DNA from 3 places in the Neorhizobium fuzhouense genome. Region 1 is predicted to be linked to each of the others. Evidence: predicted binding sites of a transcription regulator. Region 1 holds the regulator's gene; each other region holds the start of a gene.
The links. Region 1 encodes LexA, which represses DNA repair genes until DNA is damaged. Its sites were predicted from a motif close to TGTTCNNNNTGTGTTCNG; they were not measured.
Positions count from the first base shown of each region.

Region 2: ACEXP3_RS04500 (ATP-dependent helicase) is a predicted target of LexA. The motif match lies at 2,804-2,821, and genes of this name have one in related genera.
Region 3: ACEXP3_RS12870 (YifB family Mg chelatase-like AAA ATPase) is a predicted target of LexA. The motif match lies at 2,049-2,066, and genes of this name have one in related genera.

Region 1 is NZ_JBHFFP010000012.1:182,969-190,389, reverse strand. Features, by position in the region: gene ACEXP3_RS20155 (ComEC/Rec2 family competence protein) at 1-2,100, shown strand, start outside; gene lexA (transcriptional repressor LexA) at 2,081-2,800, opposite strand; gene ACEXP3_RS20145 (VOC family protein) at 2,957-3,841, shown strand; gene kdsA (3-deoxy-8-phosphooctulonate synthase) at 3,844-4,689, shown strand; gene ACEXP3_RS20135 (methyl-accepting chemotaxis protein) at 4,756-6,606, opposite strand; gene eno (phosphopyruvate hydratase) at 6,865-7,421, shown strand, end outside.
Region 2 is NZ_JBHFFP010000002.1:136,813-144,233, forward strand. Features, by position in the region: gene ACEXP3_RS04490 (efflux RND transporter permease subunit) at 1-1,385, opposite strand, end outside; gene ACEXP3_RS04495 (efflux RND transporter periplasmic adaptor subunit) at 1,382-2,581, opposite strand; gene ACEXP3_RS04500 (ATP-dependent helicase) at 2,864-5,464, shown strand; gene ACEXP3_RS04505 (amidohydrolase) at 5,528-6,676, shown strand; gene ACEXP3_RS04510 (DUF2778 domain-containing protein) at 6,767-7,421, opposite strand, start outside.
Region 3 is NZ_JBHFFP010000006.1:144,245-151,665, reverse strand. Features, by position in the region: gene rsmI (16S rRNA (cytidine(1402)-2'-O)-methyltransferase) at 1-573, shown strand, start outside; gene ACEXP3_RS12880 (YraN family protein) at 563-934, shown strand; gene gshB (glutathione synthase) at 1,006-1,956, shown strand; gene ACEXP3_RS12870 (YifB family Mg chelatase-like AAA ATPase) at 2,154-3,686, shown strand; gene ACEXP3_RS12865 (LysE family translocator) at 3,795-4,406, opposite strand; gene ACEXP3_RS12860 (GNAT family N-acetyltransferase) at 4,521-5,336, opposite strand; gene dut (dUTP diphosphatase) at 5,450-5,899, opposite strand; gene ACEXP3_RS12850 (peptide chain release factor 3) at 6,061-7,421, shown strand, end outside.

The sequences.
Region 1 (7,421 bases):
GTGATTGCCCGCCCGCCGGAGCGCGCGGTGATCCTCTCCCGCGCTGCACACAGACCGTTCGAGACCGGTGACCGCATCGCCGGCAAGGTGCGGCTGTCGCCCCCCTCGGGCCCCGCCCTTCCGGGGCTTGCCGATTTCGCCTTCTCTGCCTATTTTCAAGGCACCGGCGCCGTGGGCTATTTCTATGGCCCGCCGCAGAGGCTTGGAAGCGACATCACGCAAAGCTGGACGACCACCCTCATCGGCAAGCTGTTTGAGCTGCGCAGCGACATCGGCACTCGCATTCGCGCGCTCGTGCCCGGAGACGCCGGTGCGTTTGCCGCAGCCATCGTGACCGACGAGCGCCGCGCCATCTCCGACAAGACCGTCGAGGCGCTGCGGGTGGCGGGCCTCGCGCATATCATTGCCATATCCGGGCTCAACATGGCGCTTGCCGCCGGTATCTTCTTTGTCGGCGCGCGACTGCTGCTCAGCGCATTTTCCGGTCTTGCCCAGGAGGTGGCGATCAAGAAGATCGCCGCCCTTGGCGCAATCGCCATGGTGACGGCCTATTACCTCATCTCCGGCTTTGGCGTGTCGGCCGAACGCGCCTATGTGATGATGGTGATCATGCTGGCCTCCGTGCTGTTCGACCGTCCGTCGATCAGCCTGCACAATGTGGCGCTTTCGGCCGTGGTGATTCTGGTGCTGACACCTTCGGCGGTGCTTGGCCCGAGTTTCCAGATGTCGTTTTCCGCAACAGTCGCGCTGGTGGCGGGCTACGCCGCCTGGTCACGTTTCCGGGGCGACCAGCACAATCCGCTCACCGCCCGCCGGCCGCCGGTGCTTGCCGTCACCGCTGCCGTATCGGGCATGGTGGCAGGGGTGGTGATGACGTCGCTCATCGGATCGCTCTCCACCTCGATCTACTCGATCTCCCATTTCCATCGCATCGCAACCTACGGCCTTGCCGGCAACCTCGCGGCCATGCCGGTGATCTCGCTGATCGTCATGCCGGCCGGCATGCTGGGCATGCTGATGATGCCGTTCGGACTGGAGGCTCCGTTCATCAAGATCATGGGCTATGGCGTGCAGCTGGTCATTGCCATTGCAGAAACGGTGGCGGGCTGGGGCGGCGATGCGGCTGTCGGGCGCCAGAGCGTCTGGCTGCTTCCTCTTGCGTCGATTGGCTTTCTCCTCCTCGTTCTCCTGCGCACCCGATTGAAGCTGGTCGGTGCGGCGATTATGGCCGTAGCACTGACCGTCTCTTTCTGGCCCAGAGGTGCAGCGCGTCCCGACCTCCTGGTGTCCGACGATGCGACCCTCGTGGCCCTCGTCGAGGAGAATGAGGCGGCCGTCAGCCGCCGCACGCCACCCGAATTCATCTATCGCCAGTGGCAAAATGCCTTGATGATCGACAAGACCCTGCATCCCATCATGGCGAAATCCACCGCCGGACTGTTCCCGGCATCATCCGACCTATCCCCTAAGCCACCGATGCGGCCGCTTGCAGGCCCGAAAGGCAGCCCACCGAAAGCATCGGCCGAGGACCGTGAAGACCGAACGCCCGCAGCCGGCGCCATCGACCTGCTCGCCGAAGACATCCCGCCGCCGGAACCGCCGGCGCGCGACGGCCGTGCGCCAGACAATATCGACAATCCAGACAATCAAGCGCGGGCGCTCAGCACGCAGGAACGGCGCGAGGCGGCAGTGGCGATGGCCGATGCATTCCGCACCGCGCCGGCTGGCCGATTCGCCTGCCTCGCCCGGGTCGGCTGCTTTGCCCGCTCCGCGGAAAAGATCCGCATTGCGGTGATCGAGGATGCCCGCTATGCCGGAACCGCCTGCGACACCTCCGACATCGTCATTGCCGCCCGCGCCCGTTTCGAAACCTGCCGCTCCGGCGCGCTGATGCTGACGGAAAAGACGCTCCGCAAGACGGGTGCCCTGGAAATCCGCTTTGCGCAGAGCGCCACGCGCGCCAACTGGACGGCAACAGCCGCCAATGTCGGCCATTCACGCCCGTGGAGCCTGCACCGCAGCTACGACTGGAAGACGCGCCGTTTCGACGACACGCTCCCGCAACCAGTCTCCGCCCTGCTTAATGGTAGCGACGGATAAGACCGACCAGCTTGCCCTGGATCTTGACCCGGTCTGGACCAAAAATACGGGTCTCATAGGCAGGGTTTGCCGCCTCAAGCGCAATCGAGGCACCCTTGCGACGAAACCGCTTCAGCGTGGCTTCCTCGTCATCGACCAGCGCCACGACGATGTCGCCGGGCGTTGCCGTACTGCCGTTGCGGATGATGACGGTATCGCCGTCGAGAATGCCTGCCTCGATCATCGAATCGCCCTTGACCTCCAGCGCGTAATGTTCGCCGGTGCCCAGCATTTCGATCGGCACGCTGATGGCATGCGTATTGTTCTGGATGGCCGAGATCGGCACGCCGGCTGCGATGCGCCCCATGACGGGAACGGTGGCAGAACCGCTATACTCTTCCACCGGCGGCGCGGGCGGGGCAGGGCGCGCGGCCGGCGTCTTGCCAAGGCTGCCTTCGATGACGCTCGGCGAAAAGCCGCGACGCGGCTGGGCCGGCGGTACATAGGATTCCGGCAGCTTGATCACCTCGAGCGCCCGCGCCCGGTTCGGCAACCGCCGAATGAAGCCACGCTCCTCAAGCGCCGTGATCAGCCGGTGAATGCCCGATTTCGAGGCGAGATCGAGCGCATCCTTCATCTCGTCGAAGGAGGGGGGCACGCCCGCTTCCTTCATTCGTTCGTGAATGAACAGGAGCAGTTCCTGCTGTTTGCGTGTGAGCATGAAGACAACCTCGAAGGGAAACAAATCCAGAACGAACACTATATGTTCCACATGTGTTCCGCAAGCCCTGAAAAGTCGGTGAAAACGCAGTCTGGGCGCGGTTTGTCGCAGCATGCAGCGAGCGCTAAGCTCGCCTCGATCTATCCGGAGAGAATCATGCCGCGTCTTATCGATCATCTTGTCCTGCCGGTCTCCTCGCTTGTCATCGCCCGCGCGCGGCTGGAGCGACTGGGCTTCACCGTGGCCCCCGATGCCGTCCACCCGTTCGGCACGCAGAACGCCTGCGTCTTTCTGGCGGACGGCACCTATCTCGAGCCACTGTCCGTCGCAGATCCGGTCAAGGCAGCGGAAGCAGCTGCGCAGGGCAACGAGTTTACCCGACGCGACCGCATCTTCCGCGACGCGGTGGGCGAGGACGGGTTCTCCGCCCTGGTGGTATCGTCACAGGATGCCGTGGCCGACCGCGCGCGGTTTGCACCGGCGGGCATCGACGGCGGCGATCTGCTCGAGTTTTCCCGCGGCGCGCGCACGGCAGACGGACGGGACGTGGTCGCAAGTTTTCGCCTTGCCTTTGCCGAAACGGCGTCGAAAGCCTTCTTCCTGTTTGCCTGCGAGCGGCTGAACCCGCTGCCGGCAGACCGGGCGCATCTGGAGCGGCATGCCAACGCCGTACTTGGCCTTCGCGGCCTGCTGCTCGTCGCCGAGCGGCCGAAGGCCGTGCAAGCCGTTCTGGAAACCATAATGGATGCAGCGGCACGACCGGCCGAGCGTGGTTTCCGGATCGAGGCCCAGAACGGCTTTGTGTCTGTCGAGCAGCCTCGGGCCGTCGAAGTGCATCTGGGCAGCGCGGCCGCTTATGTCGCGGGCACGACGGAGGTCGCAGAGCCTCTGCAGGGCGCTGCTCTCATCTTTGCCACGGGGGATCTTGCCGTGACAGCGCAATGGCTTGCTGATAAGGACGTGGCTTTCGAGAAGAGTGGCACGCGCATTGTCGTTGCCGCAGCCCCCGGTCAGGGTGCTGCCTTCGTATTTGAGGAGTGATCATGGCCGTCACAGCCAATCCAGAGGTTTCCGTCGGCGAGGGCTCGGCCCGCGTCGTATTTTCCAACACCGGCCACCTGTCGCTGATTGCCGGTCCCTGCCAGATGGAAAGCCGCGATCACGCCTTCATGATGGCCGGCGCCATCAAGGAGATCTGCGACGAACTGGGCCTCGGCCTTGTCTACAAATCCTCGTTCGACAAGGCCAATCGCACGTCGATTGCCGGCAAGCGCGGCATCGGCCTTGATGCCGCCATGGAGATTTTCGCCGACCTCAAGAAGGAATACGGCTTTCCGGTGCTGACGGACATCCACACCGAAGAACAGTGCGCGGTGGTTGCCGAGACGGTGGATATTCTCCAGATCCCGGCATTTCTGTGCCGCCAGACCGATCTTCTGGTGGCTGCGGCCAAGACGGGGCGCGTGGTGAATGTCAAGAAGGGCCAGTTCCTGGCGCCCTGGGACATGAAGAACGTACTGGCGAAGTTCACCGAAAGCGGCAACCCGAATGTGCTGTTGTGCGAACGCGGTGCCTCCTTCGGCTATAACACGCTGGTCTCCGACATGCGCTCGCTGCCCATCATGGCATCGCTCGGCGCACCGGTCATCTTCGATGCGACGCATTCGGTGCAGCAGCCGGGCGGGCAGGGCGGCTCGACCGGCGGTCAGCGCGAATTCGTCGAAACGCTGGCGCGGGCAGCCGTTGCGGTCGGCGTCGCCGGCGTTTTCATTGAAACCCACGAAGATCCGGACAATGCCCCGTCGGATGGACCCAACATGGTGCACCTGAAGAACCTGAAGGGGCTTCTGGAAAAGCTTCTCGCTCTCGACGCCGTTGCCAAATCCTGACGGATGAGACGGGGCGGCCCGATGCTCGCCCCGTCAACAATTCGCTCTTGTCCGGCCACCTCTGCCCTAAGAGGCCATCCGGCTGCGGCCTGTCTGCCTCTGGCCACCGACGTTGAAGCGGGCGAGATGCTGGCCAAGCCGTGCGGTGTGGCGATTGAGGTCCCCGCAGGCGGCACTGGTTTCTTCCGCCATCGCGGCGTTCTGCTGCGTCACTTGGTCCATCCGGTTGACCGCTTCACTGACTTCAGCGAGCGCATGCGCCTGTTCGCCGGCTGCCGAAACAATGTTGCCGATGAGGTCGTTGACCGACTGGATCTGCTGCTCGATGTCGCCCAGGGACTGGCCGGTGCGGTGCACCAGAGCCACCCCGGCATCCACCTGTTTTGACGAAGTATCGATCAACTGGCGGATTTCCCGGGAAGCGCCGGCGGAACGGCCGGCCAGTTCGCGCACTTCCTGCGCTACCACGGCAAAGCCCTTGCCCGCTTCCCCGGCGCGCGCTGCCTCGACACCGGCATTCAGCGCCAGAAGGTTGGTCTGGAACGCGATCTCGTCGATCACGCTGATGATCTGGCGGATCTGGTTCGACGAATCTTCGATTCTTGCCATGGCATCGACGGCTTCCCGCACAACCAGATTGGAGTTTTCGGCGCTTGCACGGGTGCCGGACATGCGTTTGCTGGCTTCGCGCGCGCGGTCGGTCGTGGTGCGAACGGTGGTGGTAATTTCGGCAAGCGCCGATGCCGCCTGCTCCAGCGAGGAGGCCTGCGATTCGGTGCGCCTCGACAGGTCGTCGGTGCCATGGGCGATGCTGAGGGCGCCGGTTTCAACGGACCGCATGGCATCGCCGATTTCAATCATCGCGTCTTCAAGCGTTTGCAGGCTGCCGTTGAATTCCTGCCGCAGCTTTTCATAGTCGCTGGCAAAGGGAGTTGAGAGGCGGTTGGTGAGATCGCCGGTGGCCAGCCGCCCGAGGCCGCTGCTGAGCGCCGTGATCACGCCGGCGCGGGTGGCATCTTCCTCGGCGCGCCGGGCGTTTTGCTGGCGCTCGGCACTCAATCCGCGCTCTCGCTCCACCTCCTGCCGCTGGCGCGCGGCAATGCGCTCCTGGGCGTTGCCGCGAAAGACCGTTACGGCTGCCGCCATTTCGCCGATCTCATCGCCACGCCCATCATAGGGAACAGGTTTGGAATAATCGCCGCCGGCAAGGATGCTCATGTAATCCCGCATGCCGCGCAACGGCCGGATTGCGCGCCGGTGGAGGCCGATCAGGCCCGCCACCAGAAGGCCAAGTGCAGCCAGACCCGCGGCATATGAGGCCGCGTTCTGGGTGACGGTTTCCTCTGCGGCCTGCTTTTCAGTCGATGAAAGCCGCTCATTGGCTGCGGCCACCAGGGCATCCACCTCGGCGCGATGGACTTCGAACGCCGACTTCAGGCTGTTGACGGCGGCTCGGATCGCCGCCGGATCGCCGCCGGCAACGGCGCGCGCGTAGTCGTTATCGAGGATATTCCAGAATCTGTCGCCGCTGGGCTGCACTTTTTCAGCCAGCTGCTGCTTGAACTGCGTGCTAAGCGTCGATGCCGCCCAGAATGTCTTTCGCGCGTCATAGTCCTTGTGCAGCAGCGCGATCCGCTTCAGATTTTCCGCCGCAAGCTCCGGATGGTAGGCTCCTTCCGTTGCCAGAAGATAGGTCTCCACCAGAAACAGGGGTGGCGGCAGAATATCGGCGACGAGATCCTTGCCATGGATGATCTGCTCATAGACGGGACCGTTTACCCGCAGCCGGTCGAAAGCGGATTTCTGGATGCCGATGGCGGCGGAAACACCGGTACCGACCAGAAGGCCGAACAGGAGGAGGCTGCGCGAGATGGTGAGGGTCATGAAGGATCCGGTTGCAATAAGCGTGTCGACCATAGGCGCACACCTGGCCAGGCTGAGCCTATCAGCAACTATGCATAGGAGCCGTTACCAAATGACAAATGCCAAATTTACCGTTTGGCCCAACTTATTGGATTGACGCGGAAAAATGCAACTGGATCCGCCACCTCCACCCCGGCAGACAGCTCACGCGGCGCGCGCCGGCGAGGCACTGTCATACGCCTGCCATTGTATTTTCCGTCTCTTGGATTAAGACAGTCGGTGATTTCCACCGCACCAGAGCAGGAATAGCCAATGACAGCCATTACCGACATCATCGCCCGCGAAATCCTCGATAGCCGCGGCAACCCGACCGTCGAGGTCGATGTCCATCTCGAGGACGGCAGCATCGGCCGCGCGGCCGTTCCGTCGGGTGCGTCGACGGGCGCGCACGAAGCGGTTGAACTGCGCGACGGCGGCAAGCGCTATCACGGCAAGGGTGTCGAAAAGGCGGTCGAAGCCGTCAACAGCGAGATCTTCGATGCCATCGGCGGCCATGATGCGGAAAACCAGATCCTCATCGACACGCTGATGAGCGAGCTGGACGGCACGCCGAACAAGTCGCGCCTCGGCGCCAACGCCATCCTCGGCGTCTCGCTCGCCGTTGCCAAGGCCGCAGCCGAATCGGCTGGCCTGCCGCTGTTCCGTTATGTCGGCGGCCCGAATGCCCGCCTGCTGCCGGTGCCGATGATGAACATCATCAATGGCGGCGCCCATGCCGACAACCCGATCGATTTCCAGGAATTCATGATCATGCCGGTCGGTGCGGACAGCATTCGTGACGCCGTGCGCATGGGCTCCGAAGTTTTCCA
Region 2 (7,421 bases), on a different contig from region 1:
CCCGGCAGGAAGGACAGCGGAATGAAGACGGCGGCCAGCGTGGCGGTCGTTGCCAGAACGGCGAAGAACACTTCCTGGGTGCCGAGAATGGCTGCGGCACGCGGCCCGAGCCCCTGCGCCCGGCGCCGCACGATGTTTTCCAGCACAACGATCGCATCGTCCACCACAAGGCCGGTGGCGAGCACGATGGCAAGCAGCGTCAGGATGTTGATGGAAAAGCCGACGAGATAGATCGCCGCAAGCGTGCCGATCAGCGCGACCGGCATGGTCAGCGCCGGGATGAGCGTCGCCCGCCAGTCGCGCAGGAAGAGATAGAGCACGGCAACCACGATAAGGGCCGAAAGTCCGAGTGCCAGTTCCACTTCGTGCAGCGCGCCGCGAATGAAGGTTGCATCGTCGGAGGTAATGACGATTCGCGTGCCCGCGGGCATCGCCGCTTGCAGGTCGGCCACCGCTGCGGCCACGCCGGTCGAGATGTTCAGCGTATTGGACTGGGCCTGACGGATGATGCCGAGGCCGACGCCCTGCACGCCATTGGAGCGCAGCGTCGTCGTGCCGTCATCCGGGCCGAGCGTGACGCCTGCCACATCGCGCAGGCGGATATTGTCCTTGATCAGAACATTTTCGAAATCGGCCGGCGTCGACAGATTGGCCGTCGCGCGCACGACGATATCCTGCGTGCGGCTGGTCAGCGATCCGGCCGGCACGTCGAGCGCGGCACTGGCCAGCGCATTGGAGACATCGGCAACCGTCAGCCCGCGGCTGGCAAGGGCTGCCTGGTTGATATCGACGCGAAAGATCTTTTCCTGGTCGCCGTAGAGCTCGACATCGGCGACACCTTCGACGGCAGCCAGCCGGTCGCTGATCTCGTTGTCCACGAGAAGCGTCAGGTCTTCCATGGAGAGCGTGGACGAGGTGACGGCAAGGCGCATGATCGGCTGCGAATCGGAATCGGCCTTCACGATGCGCGGATCGTCGGCGCTTTCCGGAAGCTGGCCGGCAACGCGGCCGATCGCATCGCGCACGTCGTTGGCCGCGACCGCCAGATCCACCGTATCGGAAAACTCCATCGTCACGCGGCTTGCGCCGAACTGCGATTCCGACGACAGCGCCTTCAACCCGGACACGCGCGCCACCGCCCCTTCGATCACCTGGGTCAGTTCCTGGTCGACGGTCTGCGGCGAGGCGCCGTCATAGGTGGTGCGCACGGTAATCACCGGCTGGTCGACATCGGGCAGTTCGCGCACCTCGACGCCGACAAGCGCGGCAAGGCCGGCCACCACGATCAGCGTGTTGATCACGGCGGCCAGAATGGGCCGTCTGACGAAAAGGGCAGTGAACGTCGATTTGGCGTTCTCGATCTTCAAGTCGGAATTCTCGCTCATTGACGCGCCACCTCTTCAGGCTTTTCGCCGACGCTTTCCATGCGCACCGGCTGGCCTTCGCGCACGCGCTGCAGGCCTTCCACGACGATCCGGTCATCCGGCTTCAGATCGGCCTTGACGAGGACCGTATCGGCGTTGCGCTGAATGATGCCGACGCGCACCTTGAAGGCCTTGTTGTCGGCGATCTTCCAGACATAGGCGCCTTCGGCATCCCACTGCACGGACAGCGGATCGACGGCAGGAAATGTCTCGCCCTCGAAGCGCATGGACACTGCAAAAGACATGCCGGCCCGCAAAACGTCGGACCGGTTGTCGATGCGGGCGCGCACGCGGATCGTGCGGCTTGCGGCATCGACCCGGTTGTCGATGCTTTCGACCTTGCCGGCAAAGCTTTCGCCCGGACGGCTGATCGAACTTGCCTCGACCGCCATTCCCGGTCCAATGGCGGTGACGAACCGTTCCGGTGCCCAGAAGTCCACGAGAATTTCAGAGCGATCGTCCAGCGTGACGATGCTGGTCTGGGTGGTGACGTTGTCGCCAAGGTTGATGGCGACGATGCCCGCAATACCGTCGATCGGGGCGAGGATAGCCCGGCGGCGCAGGTTGAATTCGGCTGTGCTGACGGCAAGCTTTGCCGCTTCCTCGGCAATCTGCGCGTCGAGAACATCGAGCCGGGCAACCGATTGCAGGTTGCGATAGGAGCTGGATTTTTCCACGGCGCTGCGCAACGCGACACGCGCCTTTTCGAGTTCGATCTTCTGTTCCTCGTCATCGAGACGCGCCAGCACATCGCCCTTCTTCACCGGCTTGCCGGAGGAAACCAGGATCTCGTTGATCGTACCTGCCGTCTGCGGCATGACGACGACGGACTGGATAGCCATGCCGCTGCCGATGGCGTTCAGGCGATCGTTGACCTTGTCGACGACAACCGGCCGGGTCACGACCAGGGTTGCCCTCTGCCCGCCCTGTCCGCGGCCGCCCTGCCCTGCCGCAGCGCCCGCCCCGCGCGCCGGCTGCGCGCCAGCGCCTGGCGTCTTTTCCGATCCGGCAACAGCCGGCTGCACGAGGGCGACGGCCTGTTGCGGCACGCCGATCCGCACAAGCGCATGGCCTGCATCGGGGCTGACGACCAGCCACAGACAGAGGCCTGCCAGCAGCAGGACAAGACTGAGGAGCAATTGCTTCCAGATGCGCATTCGGCACTCCGATGGGGGAAGACGATATATATCGAGCCAAAGTATCACGTTTAGCAAGATCTTACGCAATGCCGGATTGCCAACCTTGCCGAATTGTAACCTGACGTATCTTCACGGCAGCGTGATGACGAAGGCCGCCGCGTCTGAGGGCACCTCCTCTCCGCCGGCACCGCCGCTTTGCCTGCGCAAAACATCGGCGACTGCCCGTCTTTGCGCCGCATCTGGAATAAAAGCAGAACATGCACTATGGCCTTGTCCGGCGCAAACCACTAGATTGACCATATGACGAACAGCTTCGACGATATTCCGTTCTTTGACGAGGAACCGGATCACGCTCCCAAAAAAGGCCGCGCGCCCGGCACGGCCGGCGCCCACCCATTGGAACCGCCCTTTCCGGACACGTCTCTGACGGGAAACCGCGCGGCACGGTCTGCCGATGATGAGGGTTTTGCGCCCGGTAGTCCCTCCACGGGCGTGCCGCCCACGGGCGTGCAGGCAGCCGGTGGCCTTGGCCTTGCCGCGCGCGCCATGGCGGCGCGCGACCAGCACCGCGCGCCCGACTATCTCTCCGGCCTCAACCCGGAACAGCGCGATGCGGTGGAAAGCATGGATGGCCCTGTCCTCGTGCTGGCCGGCGCCGGCACCGGCAAGACGCGGGTTCTGACGACACGAATCGCCCATATCCTCGCCACCAATCGCGCCTATCCGAGCCAGATTCTGGCCGTCACCTTCACCAACAAGGCCGCGCGCGAGATGAAGGAGCGCATCGGCGTGCTGGTCGGCGGCGCCGTCGAGGGCATGCCGTGGCTCGGCACGTTCCACTCGATCGGCGTCAAGATCCTCCGCCGCCATGCGGAACTGGCCGGTCTCCGCTCTGATTTCTCCATTCTCGATACCGATGACGTCATCCGGCTGATCAAGCAGCTGATCCAGGCCGAAGGCCTTGACGACAAGCGCTGGCCCGCCCGCCAGTTTGCCGGCATGATCGACACCTGGAAGAACAAGGGCCTGACCCCGAAGGACATTCCCGAGGGCGATGCGCGCGCCTTTGCCAACGGCAAGGGCCGTGAGCTGTATGCCGCCTATCAACTCCGGCTGAAGACGCTGAACGCCTGCGATTTCGGCGACCTCCTGCTGCATCCGATCGACATTTTCCGCCGCAACCCGGATATCCTGCGCGAGTACCACCAGAAATTCCGCTATATTCTGGTGGACGAGTATCAGGACACCAACACGGCGCAGTATATGTGGCTGCGGCTTCTGGCCCAGCGCCCGAAGGACGTGCCGCAAAACGTCTGCTGCGTGGGTGACGACGACCAGTCGATCTATGGCTGGCGCGGCGCGGAAGTGGACAATATCCTGAGATTCGAAAAGGATTTTCTCGGCGCCAAGGTCATCCGGCTGGAGCGCAACTATCGCTCGACCGAACATATTCTGGGAGCTGCCGGCCACCTGATTGCCCATAACGAAGGGCGTCTCGGCAAGACGCTGTTCACCGAACGCACCGACCCCGATGACGACAAGGTGATCGTTCACGCCGGCTGGGATTCGGAAGAGGAAGCCCGCGCCGTCGGCGAAGAGATCGAACAGCTGCAACGCTCCGGCCATGCGCTGAACGACATGGCCATCCTCGTCCGTGCCTCTTTCCAGATGCGCGAATTCGAAGACCGGTTTGTCACGCTCGGCCTCAACTACCGCGTCATCGGCGGCCCGCGCTTTTACGAGCGGCTCGAAATCCGCGATGCCATGGCCTATTTCCGCCTCGTCTGTCAGCCGGCCGATGATCTGGCCTTCGAGCGCATCATCAATACGCCGAAGCGCGGCCTTGGCGATTCTACCGTGCGCAACCTGCATGATTATGCCCGCGCCCGCGACATACCCATGCTGTCTGCCGCAGCCGACATGATCGAGACGGATGAGCTGAAACCGAAGCCCCGCAAGGCGCTGTTCGATGTGGTTCAGAGCTTTGCCCGCTGGAGCGAGCGGCTGGAAGATACGCCGCATATCGAGCTTGCCGAACAGATCCTTGAAGAGTCGGGCTATACCGACATGTGGAAGAACGACAAATCCGCCGAAGCGCCCGGCCGTCTCGACAACCTGAAGGAACTCATCCGTTCGATGGAAGCGTTCGAGAGCATGCGCGGATTTCTCGAGCATGTCTCGCTGGTCATGGATGTCGAGCAGAACGAAAACCTCGATGCCGTCTCCATCATGACCCTGCATTCGGCCAAGGGACTGGAATTCGAAACCGTGTTCCTGCCCGGCTGGGAAGAAGGCCTGTTTCCGCACCAGCGCTCGCTGGACGAAGGTGGCCGCTCGGGGCTGGAGGAGGAACGGCGGCTGGCCTATGTTGGCATCACCCGCGCCAAGCGCCGCTGCCACATCTGGTTCGTCTCCAACCGGCGGATCCATGGACTCTGGCAATCCACCGTGCATTCACGCTTCATAGACGAGCTGCCGGCTGCCCATGTCGACGTGGCTGCCGCCGATACCGGCTATGGGGGCTATGGCGGGCGTGGCGGTTATGGCCAGTCGCGCTTCGACAAGACCGAGCCGTTCCAGAACTCCTATTCGACGCCCGGATGGAAGCGCGCCCAGGCCAACAAGACCGACGCCACCCGCGACAACTGGGGCAGCCGCTCCGGCCACGCGGTGGAGCGCATTGGCTACGGCGAAAGCGGGCCGAAGGCGCGCACCATCGATGGCGAACTGGTGGCAAAGTCGGTGGCCGACACACCGTCGAAGTTCAAGACCGGCGACCGCGTGTTTCACATCAAGTTCGGCAACGGGCATGTGGCCGCGATCGAAGGCAACAAGCTGACGATCGATTTCGACCGCGCGGGCCAGAAGCGGGTGCTGGATGGCTTCGTGGAGAAGGTGTGACGCCATTTCCTTTATCAAGCCGACAACCCACCTGATCCCGTTCCGCAACGACAGGAGCCCCGCATGACCCTTGCCGCGCGCGATCTTGAAGCCCTCAGCCTCTGGCGTCGCCATCTCCATGCGATGCCGGAGGTGTCCGGCGAGGAACATGGGACGGCGGCGGAAGTGGTACGGTTTCTTGCGCAGACATCCCCGGATGAGATCGTCACCGGTCTTGGTGGCACCGGCGTTGCGGCCGTGTTCAACGGGGAAAAGCCCGGGCCGACCGTGATGTTTCGCGCCGAGCTGGATGGACTGCCGATCGCCGAATTGTCGCATGATCTGCCCTATCGGTCGCGGATCGACGGCAAGGGACATATGTGCGGCCATGACGGGCACATGGCAACGCTTGCCGGTCTGGCGTTTGCCCTCGCTGAGAGGCGTCCCGCCACAGGCCGGGTCATTCTTCTCTTTCAGCCGGCCGAAGAAACCGGGGCCGGCGCCGCTGACGTGCTGGCGGACGAGGCATTCAAGCGCCTGGCGCCCGATTATACGTTTTCGCTGCACAACATGCCAGGCATTCCTTTCGGCCTGAGCTGGATCAAGCCGGGTGCGGCCAACTGCGCCTCCTGCGGGCTGAAAATCCGCCTGACGGGCAAGACCGCCCACGCCTCCATGCCCGAAACCGGTGTCTCGCCGGCCAAGGCGATTGCCTCCCTCATTCCGGCGCTGACGGATCTGCGGCGCGGCACGATCCAGGGCGGGGATCTGGTGCTTGCCACCGTCACCCATGTCGCGCTCGGCGAACCGGCCTTCGGCATTGCGCCCGGCGAGGCCGAGCTTTGGGTGACGCTGCGCACGGTGAACGACGACCAGATGGCGGCGTTGCAAGAGCGTGCCGAAGCCCTTGGCCGGGGTGCCGCGGCTGAAGGCGGTCTTGCCGTCACCTTCAGCTATCACGAGGCGTTCCGCCATTGCATGAACGATGCAAAGGCCGTCGACATCATCCGGCGCGCGCTCGATGGCGAAGGCCTGCCGCACGTCGAGGGCGAAACCTTGCGGGCCTCAGAGGATTTTGGGCGGTTCGCGGATGTGTCGACCTCCGCCATGTTCTTCCTCGGCGCCGGTGAGAACCACCCCGCCCTGCACAATCCGACCTATGATTTTCCCGATCAGCTGATCCCGATCGGTGCCCGCATCTTCAAGCGGATTGCCGACGATCTTCTTGGCTGAGTGCCGCTTGGACCCATCATCATCCCACGAAAATGCCGCAGGCCCTGTCAGGACTGCGGCATCTTTTTATTCAACAAACGGCGTTGAGGATCAGCCGTCGTTCTTCAGGTAGTCCACCAGCGTACGGCGTCCGTCATTGCCGCTGGCAACGGGCGTGGCAGCGCCGCCGCCCGAGCGCGGATTGATCTTGCGCAGGGCCGTTGCCGGAATGCTGCCGGTGTGGCGTTCGACGATGATCATGTGGGTGATATCGCCGCGCTGAAAAGCCTTGAGGAAGCGGTTGTAATCGGCAAAGGCCACGCAGCCGTGGGAATCGCCGCGGGTGCGCAGCAGGTAGCTGTGGGCGAGAAGGCCGGTACGTCCAAGCGGCGCCACGCCATCGGTCGGCGTCAGGCGAATGGCGGCAACGCCGTGGAACAGCGTTTCACGCATCGAGAGCTTGTAGGTGCCCGGCGGGGTGGGGCCGCGCATCTTCACATGGGTGAATTTCGGATTGTCGCGCATTTCGCCAATGCCCGAATGGGCTTCCAGCGTCTCGCCGTTCGGCATGTGCACGACGCCGTTGGTGATATCGTAGATGGCAATCTTGGCAGCACCGCGATCCGGCCACGGAACCGCAGGCGCAACGCTCTTCATCGGGTTTTCCGGGCGGGCGAAGGCGAGCGCCTTCGGCGCTTCTTCCTCTTCCTCTTCCTCGGCGACCGCAGGCACCGGCGCGCGCTGCGGCTTTGCGACCGTGCGCTCG
Region 3 (7,421 bases), on a different contig from region 1:
GATCCCGGCTACCGGCTTGGGCAGATGGCGATCGAGGCGGGCTACCGGGTGGTGCCGATCCCCGGACCTTCGGCGCCGCTCGCAGCCCTTGTCGGCTCCGGCCTGCCGTCCGATGCCTTCCTGTTTGCCGGGTTTTTGCCGGTGAAGGACAAGGGCCGGCGCGACCGTCTGGCGGAACTGTCCAAAATTCCGGCCACGCTGATCTTCTTTGAATCGCCGCACCGCATCGGCGATACGCTGGCGATTGCCGCCGACGTGCTGGGGCCGACGCGGGCGGCCTGCGTGTGCCGGGAACTCACCAAGACATTTGAAGAGTTTCGTCGCGGCACGCTTGGCGAACTCTCGGCCTATTACGACGAAGAGCGCACGGTAAAGGGCGAGATCGTGCTCGTCATCGGCCCGCCGGCCTATGACGATATTCCAGCCGCCGTCGATGTCGACGTGATGCTGAGGGAACTGGCGCTCTCCATGCCGGCCACAAAGGCAGCTGCGGAAGCGGCGCGTCTCACCGGCCTGTCACGCAAGGATCTCTACCAGCGCCTCATCGAACTGAAGGACGCAGATGGCGGCTAAGGGCGGCACGCAGGGGAGGCGCCGAAAAGCCGAGCGTCGCGGCCGCTTTTCGGAATATCTCGCCGCCCTGTTCCTGATGGCCAAGGGATACCGCATCCTTGCCCTTCGGGTGCGCACGCCCTTGGGCGAAATCGACATCGTGGCGCGCAAGGGTGACCTTGTGGCGTTCGTCGAGGTGAAGGCGAGGCGGCTGGAGACCGCGGCCGTGGATGCCGTCGGTTCGCTGTCGCAACAGCGTATCAGGGCGGCCAGCGACCTCTGGCTTTCGCGCCGTAGCGATGCGGCCCGCCTGTCGCAACGCTATGATATCATTGCCATCAGGCCGTGGCGGTTGCCGCGCCATTTCCCGGATGCGTTTTGAGGAGGGCAAGCCCGTTGCCATCCAGGAGCCGTCGTCCTACATCTGGCGGGCAATTTGACAAGGGGCAGGGTATGGCCAAGATCCGCAAAGTCGCGTTCCAGATGGACCATGTGTCCAGCATCAACATCGCGGGTGATTCCACCTTCGCCATCGCGCTGGAAGCGCAGGCGCGCGGTTATGAGCTTTACCACTATACGCCCGACCGGCTGACCATGCGCGACGGCCGCATTTTCGCGGCCATCGAGCCGATGGCGCTGCGCGACGAAAAGGGCAACCATTTCACGCTGGGCGAACGCGAACGCGTCGATCTGTCGACGATGGATGTCATTCATCTGCGCCAGGATCCGCCCTTCGACATGGGCTATATCACCTCGACCCATCTGCTGGAGCGGCTGCACCCGAAGACGCTGGTGGTGAACGATCCGGCCTGGGTGCGCAATTCGCCGGAAAAGATCTTTGTCACCGAATTTGCCGACCTGATGCCGCCGACGCTGATCTCCCGCGATGTCGGCGAAATCACCCGCTTCCGCGACGAGATCGGCGATATCATCCTGAAGCCGCTCTATGGCAATGGCGGTGCCGGCGTCTTCCATTCGGCCCGGGACGACCGCAATTTCACCTCGCTCCTGGAAATGTTCTCGCAGATGTATCGCGGCGAACCCTTTATCGCGCAGGGCTATCTGCCTGCGGTGCGCAAGGGCGACAAGCGCATCCTGCTCGTCGACGGCAAGCCCGTCGGCGCCATCAACCGCGTGCCGGCCGAACATGATGCGCGCTCCAACATGCATGTGGGCGGGCGGGCGGAAGCAACCGAACTGACGCCCCGCGAAGAAGAGATCTGCGCCCGCATCGGGCCTGCCCTTCGCGAACGCGGTTTTCTCTTCGTCGGCATCGATGTCATCGGCGACTTCATGACGGAGATCAACGTTACCTCGCCCACCGGCATTCGCGAGGTGAAGAAGTTCGGCGGCGCCGATGTTGCAGCTCTGTTGTGGGACGCTATCGAAGAAAAGCGGGGCTGATGCTGCGTCGCGCCCGTGTGCTCGTCACCCCTGTTCTCCTTTGTTCTGTTTATGGAAATACAGAAAAATCTAATACAGTAACTGGATAAAATTGTTCCGCGAATGTTCTTGTTTTAGTCCCGTGATTGTGTTTGATTGTATTTAGGCGCCACAACAACTTCAGTGAGTGGAACGCGGGCGCAAAAAGGGGCAGGGGCATGGTGGCGCGCGTCAGCACGGTGGCGTTCCAGGGCATAGAGGGCGTGCCTGTGGATGTGCAGGTCATGGTCGGCCCCGGCAAGCTGGGAATGCATATCGTTGGCCTGCCGGACAAGGCGGTGGCCGAAAGCCGGGAACGGGTGCAGGCAGCGCTTCATGCCTCCGGCCTTGCGCTGCCGCCGAAGAAGATCACCATCAATCTTGCCCCGGCCGACCTGCCGAAGGAAGGTTCGCATTTCGACCTGCCGATCGCGCTCGGCCTGATGGCGGTTCTCGGCGCCATTCCGGCCGATGCGCTCGGCGGCTATGTGGTGCTGGGCGAGCTTAATCTGGATGGCACGCTTGCGGCCGTTGCCGGCGCGCTGCCGGCCGCCATCGGCGCCAATGCGCAGGATAAGGGCCTGATCTGCCCCTTCGACAGCGGCGCGGAAGCGGCCTGGGCCGGCAGCGGCATCGATATCCTGGCGCCGCGCAGCCTGATTGCGCTGGCCAACCATTTTCGCGGCACGCAGGTTCTGTCGCGCCCGCAGCCGGCGGTGCGGGCAGCCCCTGCCAACCTGCCGGATCTCGCCGACATCAAGGGGCAGGAAAGCGCCAAGCGGGCGCTGGAAGTGGCTGCGGCCGGCGGCCACAATCTCCTGATGGTGGGGCCTCCCGGCTCGGGCAAATCCATGCTGGCGGCAAGGCTTCCCTCCATCCTGCCGCCGCTTTCGGCGGCGGAACTGCTGGAGGTCTCGATGATCCATTCGATTGCCGGCCAGCTTTCGGGCGGCAAGCTTTCGGACCGGCGGCCGTTTCGCACGCCGCATCACTCGGCCACCATGGCAGCGCTTGTCGGTGGTGGCCTAAGGGCAAAGCCCGGTGAGGCCTCGCTTGCCCATCATGGCGTGTTGTTTCTCGACGAGTTTCCCGAATTTTCTCCTCAGGTGCTCGATGCGCTTCGCCAACCGCTGGAAACGGCCGAATGCGTCATTGCTCGCGCCAATCACCGGATCACCTATCCGGCGGCCATCCAGCTGGTGGCGGCGATGAACCCGTGCCGCTGCGGCATGGCGGGAGAACCGGGGCACGCTTGCGCCCGTGGCCCGCGCTGCGTCAGCGATTACCAGAGCCGGATTTCCGGGCCGCTGATGGATCGTATCGACATCCGCATCGACGTGCCTTCGGTTTCGGCCACCGACCTCATCCGCCCGCGCCCGGCGGAAAGCAGCGCAACGGTTGCGGCAAGGGTTGCTGCAGCAAGAGACCGCCAGCGCGAGCGTTTTGCAAAGGCCGGCTTTCCGGCCATCGGCACCAATGCCCGCTGCTCGACAGCGCTGATCGAGGGCTTTGCCGAACCGGATGCCGGCGGACTGCAGCTTCTGCGCGATGCGGCGGAAAAGCTCAAATTTTCGGCGCGCGGCTATCACCGGGTGCTGAAGGTTGCCCGCACCCTTGCCGATCTCGACGGGCAGGAGCGGGTGGGGCGCATTCATCTGGCCGAAGCGATTTCCTACCGGATTGCCGGCGAGCGGCTGACGGCTGCGGCGTAGACGGCGCGGCTGCCCTCATCGTGTCCGATGCGCTCGGGCGACGTGTGCACGAAGGAGGCCGCGGGGGTATGGGAACCGGCGGGAAGCCTCGGCCGAGGCGGAGCGGCGTCAGCGGGCAGCGATATAGGCGGCGGTGCCGGCCAAGATGCTCGCGGCAGACCGGTTGAGAACCGTCAGCGCCGCCGGTCTCTTGAGGAGAAGCCGGGCGCGGGAGGCAAGCAGGATATAGGGAATGAGCACGGCCATCAGCACGACGAAGGTCAGCCCGACCAGCGCTGCATAATCTTTCGGGCCGATCGACTGCAGCGGAATGAGCGTCGGCACCAGCGCCACGTAGAACAGCATGGTTTTCGGATTGCCGAGTGTCACGAGCAGACCGGAGAGGAAGGAAAGGCCGATGCTTGGGGCGCGCCTTGCCTCGATCTCCTGCGGCAGGAGGCCGGCGGTCCAGAGCTTGAAGGCAATGTAGATGAGGTAGGCGGCGCCGGCATATTTGATGATGAGGAAGGGCGTGGTGAAATTCTGCGCGACGATGGCAAGGCCCAGAACGACGGCGGTAAGATAGACGAGATCGCCGAGAATGAGGCCGAGCCCCATGAAGAAGGTCGGGCGAAAGCCGGAGCCTAATGCGCGCGCGACGATCGCCGTCATGCCGGGCCCGGGAATGGCGGCGGCAATGAAGAGGGCAGCAGCATAGGCAATGAGTGTGGTGATGGTCATGGGTTCCTCCGCTGGAAAAGCCAATACTCCAACATCGCGCATTGGAAAACCGGCTTCTGGCCGCAAGGCGCCATCAATTTCAGGGAAGCCAGCGGGAGACGAAGGAGAATCCGATCAGAAATCGGCCATGGGTGAAAGCCGCACCGGGCCCGTGGGAAACATGCCGTCGCGGTGCCACATCATCAGTGCAAGCCCGTCGTCGGCAGCTGTTGTTGCAAAGCCGCCGTCGATCGACAGGAGATCCGGCGGAAAATGGACCTCCACCTCAACGGCCGTCGGGGCGAGGGCGGCTTGAAGCCGGCTCAGCGTCGGCATCTCGCTTGCGATGACATCGAGGAGCGACAGGCGGTCGGGCGATGATACATCCGTAGCCACGATGCAGTTTGCGTGTTCGAGCCAGTGCAGGGAAACGGAGGGAGAAAGCCAGGCGTTGAGCAGGAACATGTGGGACTGATCGAGCACGGCGAAATTTTTTGAGACCGGCGTGCGGTCCGCAAGGGCTTTGCGGAGGAGGGCAAGATCTGAGGCATCGCGGATATCGAGCTGGCGTGCGCGTGGATATGTGGTCGACGCAACCCGTGCAGAGACTGGCCGTGACGGAGTGGGGCAAAAAAAGCGCGCCTGCGGCAGGGTTTTGAAGCCGTAGGGCTCGTAGAGGCCGGGATGCCGGGTCGTCAGCACCATTGCCTCATAGCCGGCGGCGCGGCAGCGGTCGAAGGTGATGTCCATGAGCTGCCGGAACAGGCCGCGGTCGCGCCATGCGGGGCGTACCGCGCCGGATTGCCAGCCGGCGGCGTGCACGATCCTTCCCTCCATCATGAGCGGCATGGAGAAGGCGCTGAGATTGGCGATGCAGCAGCCGTCCTGGTTGAAAAAGCCCGTGGGGCTGCAGGTCGGGTCCGGGCCGCCGAGGCCTTCCAGCGGCGTCACATCGATGTCGAAGATATCTTTCAGAAGGTCGCAGAAGGCATGCCAGGCCCGGGGATCGTCAAAATAATCCGACCGCAGAACAAGCCCGGACGTGTCGGCGGCCCGGGGCATGATCAGACGCCTGTCGAGCCGAAGCCGCCGGCACCGCGGGCGGTCTCGCTCGTCGTATCGGTTTCCGTGACGCCCGCCTGCACCACGGGGGCAATGACGAGCTGGGCCACGCGCATGCCGCGCTCGATGATGAAATCGGCCTCGCCGAGGTTGATCAGCAGCACTTTCACTTCGCCGCGGTAGTCGCTGTCGATGGTGCCGGGCGTGTTGAGGCAGGTCACGCCGTGCTTGAAGGCAAGGCCGGAGCGTGGGCGCACCTGCATTTCAAAGCCGTGCGGGATCTCGAAGATGAAGCCGGTCGGCACCAGGCAGCGCGCGCCGGGGGCAAGGGTGAGCGGTTCGGTCACGGCGGCGCGGATGTCCATGCCGGCGGCGCCGGCCGTCTCATAGGCGGGAAGCTCCAGGCCTTCGCCATGGGCAAGGCGCACGAGGTTGAGCATCGGGCTGAGCATCGGGCCGCTCCTGCTAAAGCCGGGATCCGCATTCGGGTCAGGGCGCGTGTCGGACATGTCAGGCTCTCCTTCTGCGGCGCGGGCCATTCCTGTTGTCGAGGTCAATTGCATACTCGGCCTTAAATCGCTAGATACGCGGCAACTCAAAGGATTTCTGACCTATGGCCGAAAGCATTGCAGAGGCGGTTTCCCGCCGCCGCACCTTCGCGATCATCGCGCACCCGGACGCCGGCAAGACGACACTGACGGAAAAGCTGCTGCTGTTCGGCGGCGCGATCCAGCTTGCCGGTGAGGTGAAGGCGAAGAAAGACCGCATCCAGACGCGCTCCGACTGGATGAAGATCGAGCGCGAACGCGGCATTTCGGTCGTGACCTCGGTGATGACCTTCGAATTTGATGGCAATGTCTTCAACATTCTCGATACGCCCGGCCACGAGGACTTTGCCGACGATACCTATCGCACGCTGACGGCGGTGGATGCCGCCGTCATGGTGATCGATGGCGCCAAAGGCATCGAACCGCGCACGCTAAAACTGTTTGAAGTGTGCCGGATGCGCGACATCCCGATCATCACCTTCGTCAACAAGATGGACCGCGAAGCGCGCGACACGTTTGAGATCCTGGACGAGGTGGAGGAAAAGCTGGCGCTCGATACGGCCCCGGTGACCTGGCCTGTCGGCCGCTCGAAGAATTTCTGCGGCTCCTACAATCTGGCGCAAAACACCTATCGCGGCTCCGATACGCAGGTGGAGCCGACGCCGGTGAACGGCCCGCAGAGCGTGGCGGAAAACCTTCCGGAAAACGAGCGCGATGCCTTTATCGACGAGCTAGAACTGGCGCGGGAGGCCTGTCGCCCGTTTGACCGCCAGGCCTTTCTCGAAGGCCACATGACGCCGGTCTTCTTCGGCTCGGCGCTCAGGAATTTTGGTGTGCGCGATCTCATCAACGCGCTTGGCGATTTTGCCCCTCCGCCGCGCGACCAGGTGGCGGATGTGCGCAAGGTGCATGCGGCCGAAGACAAGATGACGGCCTTCGTTTTCAAGATCCAGGCCAATATGGACCCCAACCACCGCGACCGCATCGCCTTTGCCCGCATCTGCTCGGGCAAGCTGGAACGCGGCATGAAGGCAAAGCTTGCCCGCACGGGAAAACTGATGGGCCTGACGGCACCGCAGTTCTTCTTTGCCTCGCAGCGGCAGCTCGCCGATACGGCCTATGCCGGCGACGTGGTCGGGATCCCCAACCACGGCACGCTGCGCATCGGCGACACGCTGACGGAAGGCGAAAACCTCGTCTTCCAGGGCGTGCCGAACTTCTCGCCGGAAATCCTGCGCCGCGTGCGGCTGGAGGATGCGATGAAGGCGAAAAAGCTGAAGGAAGCGCTGCAGCAGATGGCCGAAGAAGGCGTCGTGCAGCTGTTTTCGCCGGAAGACGGCTCGCCCGCCATCGTCGGCGTCGTCGGCGCGCTGCAGCTCGACGTGCTGAAGGAGCGGCTGTCGGCGGAATATACGCTGCCGGTGTC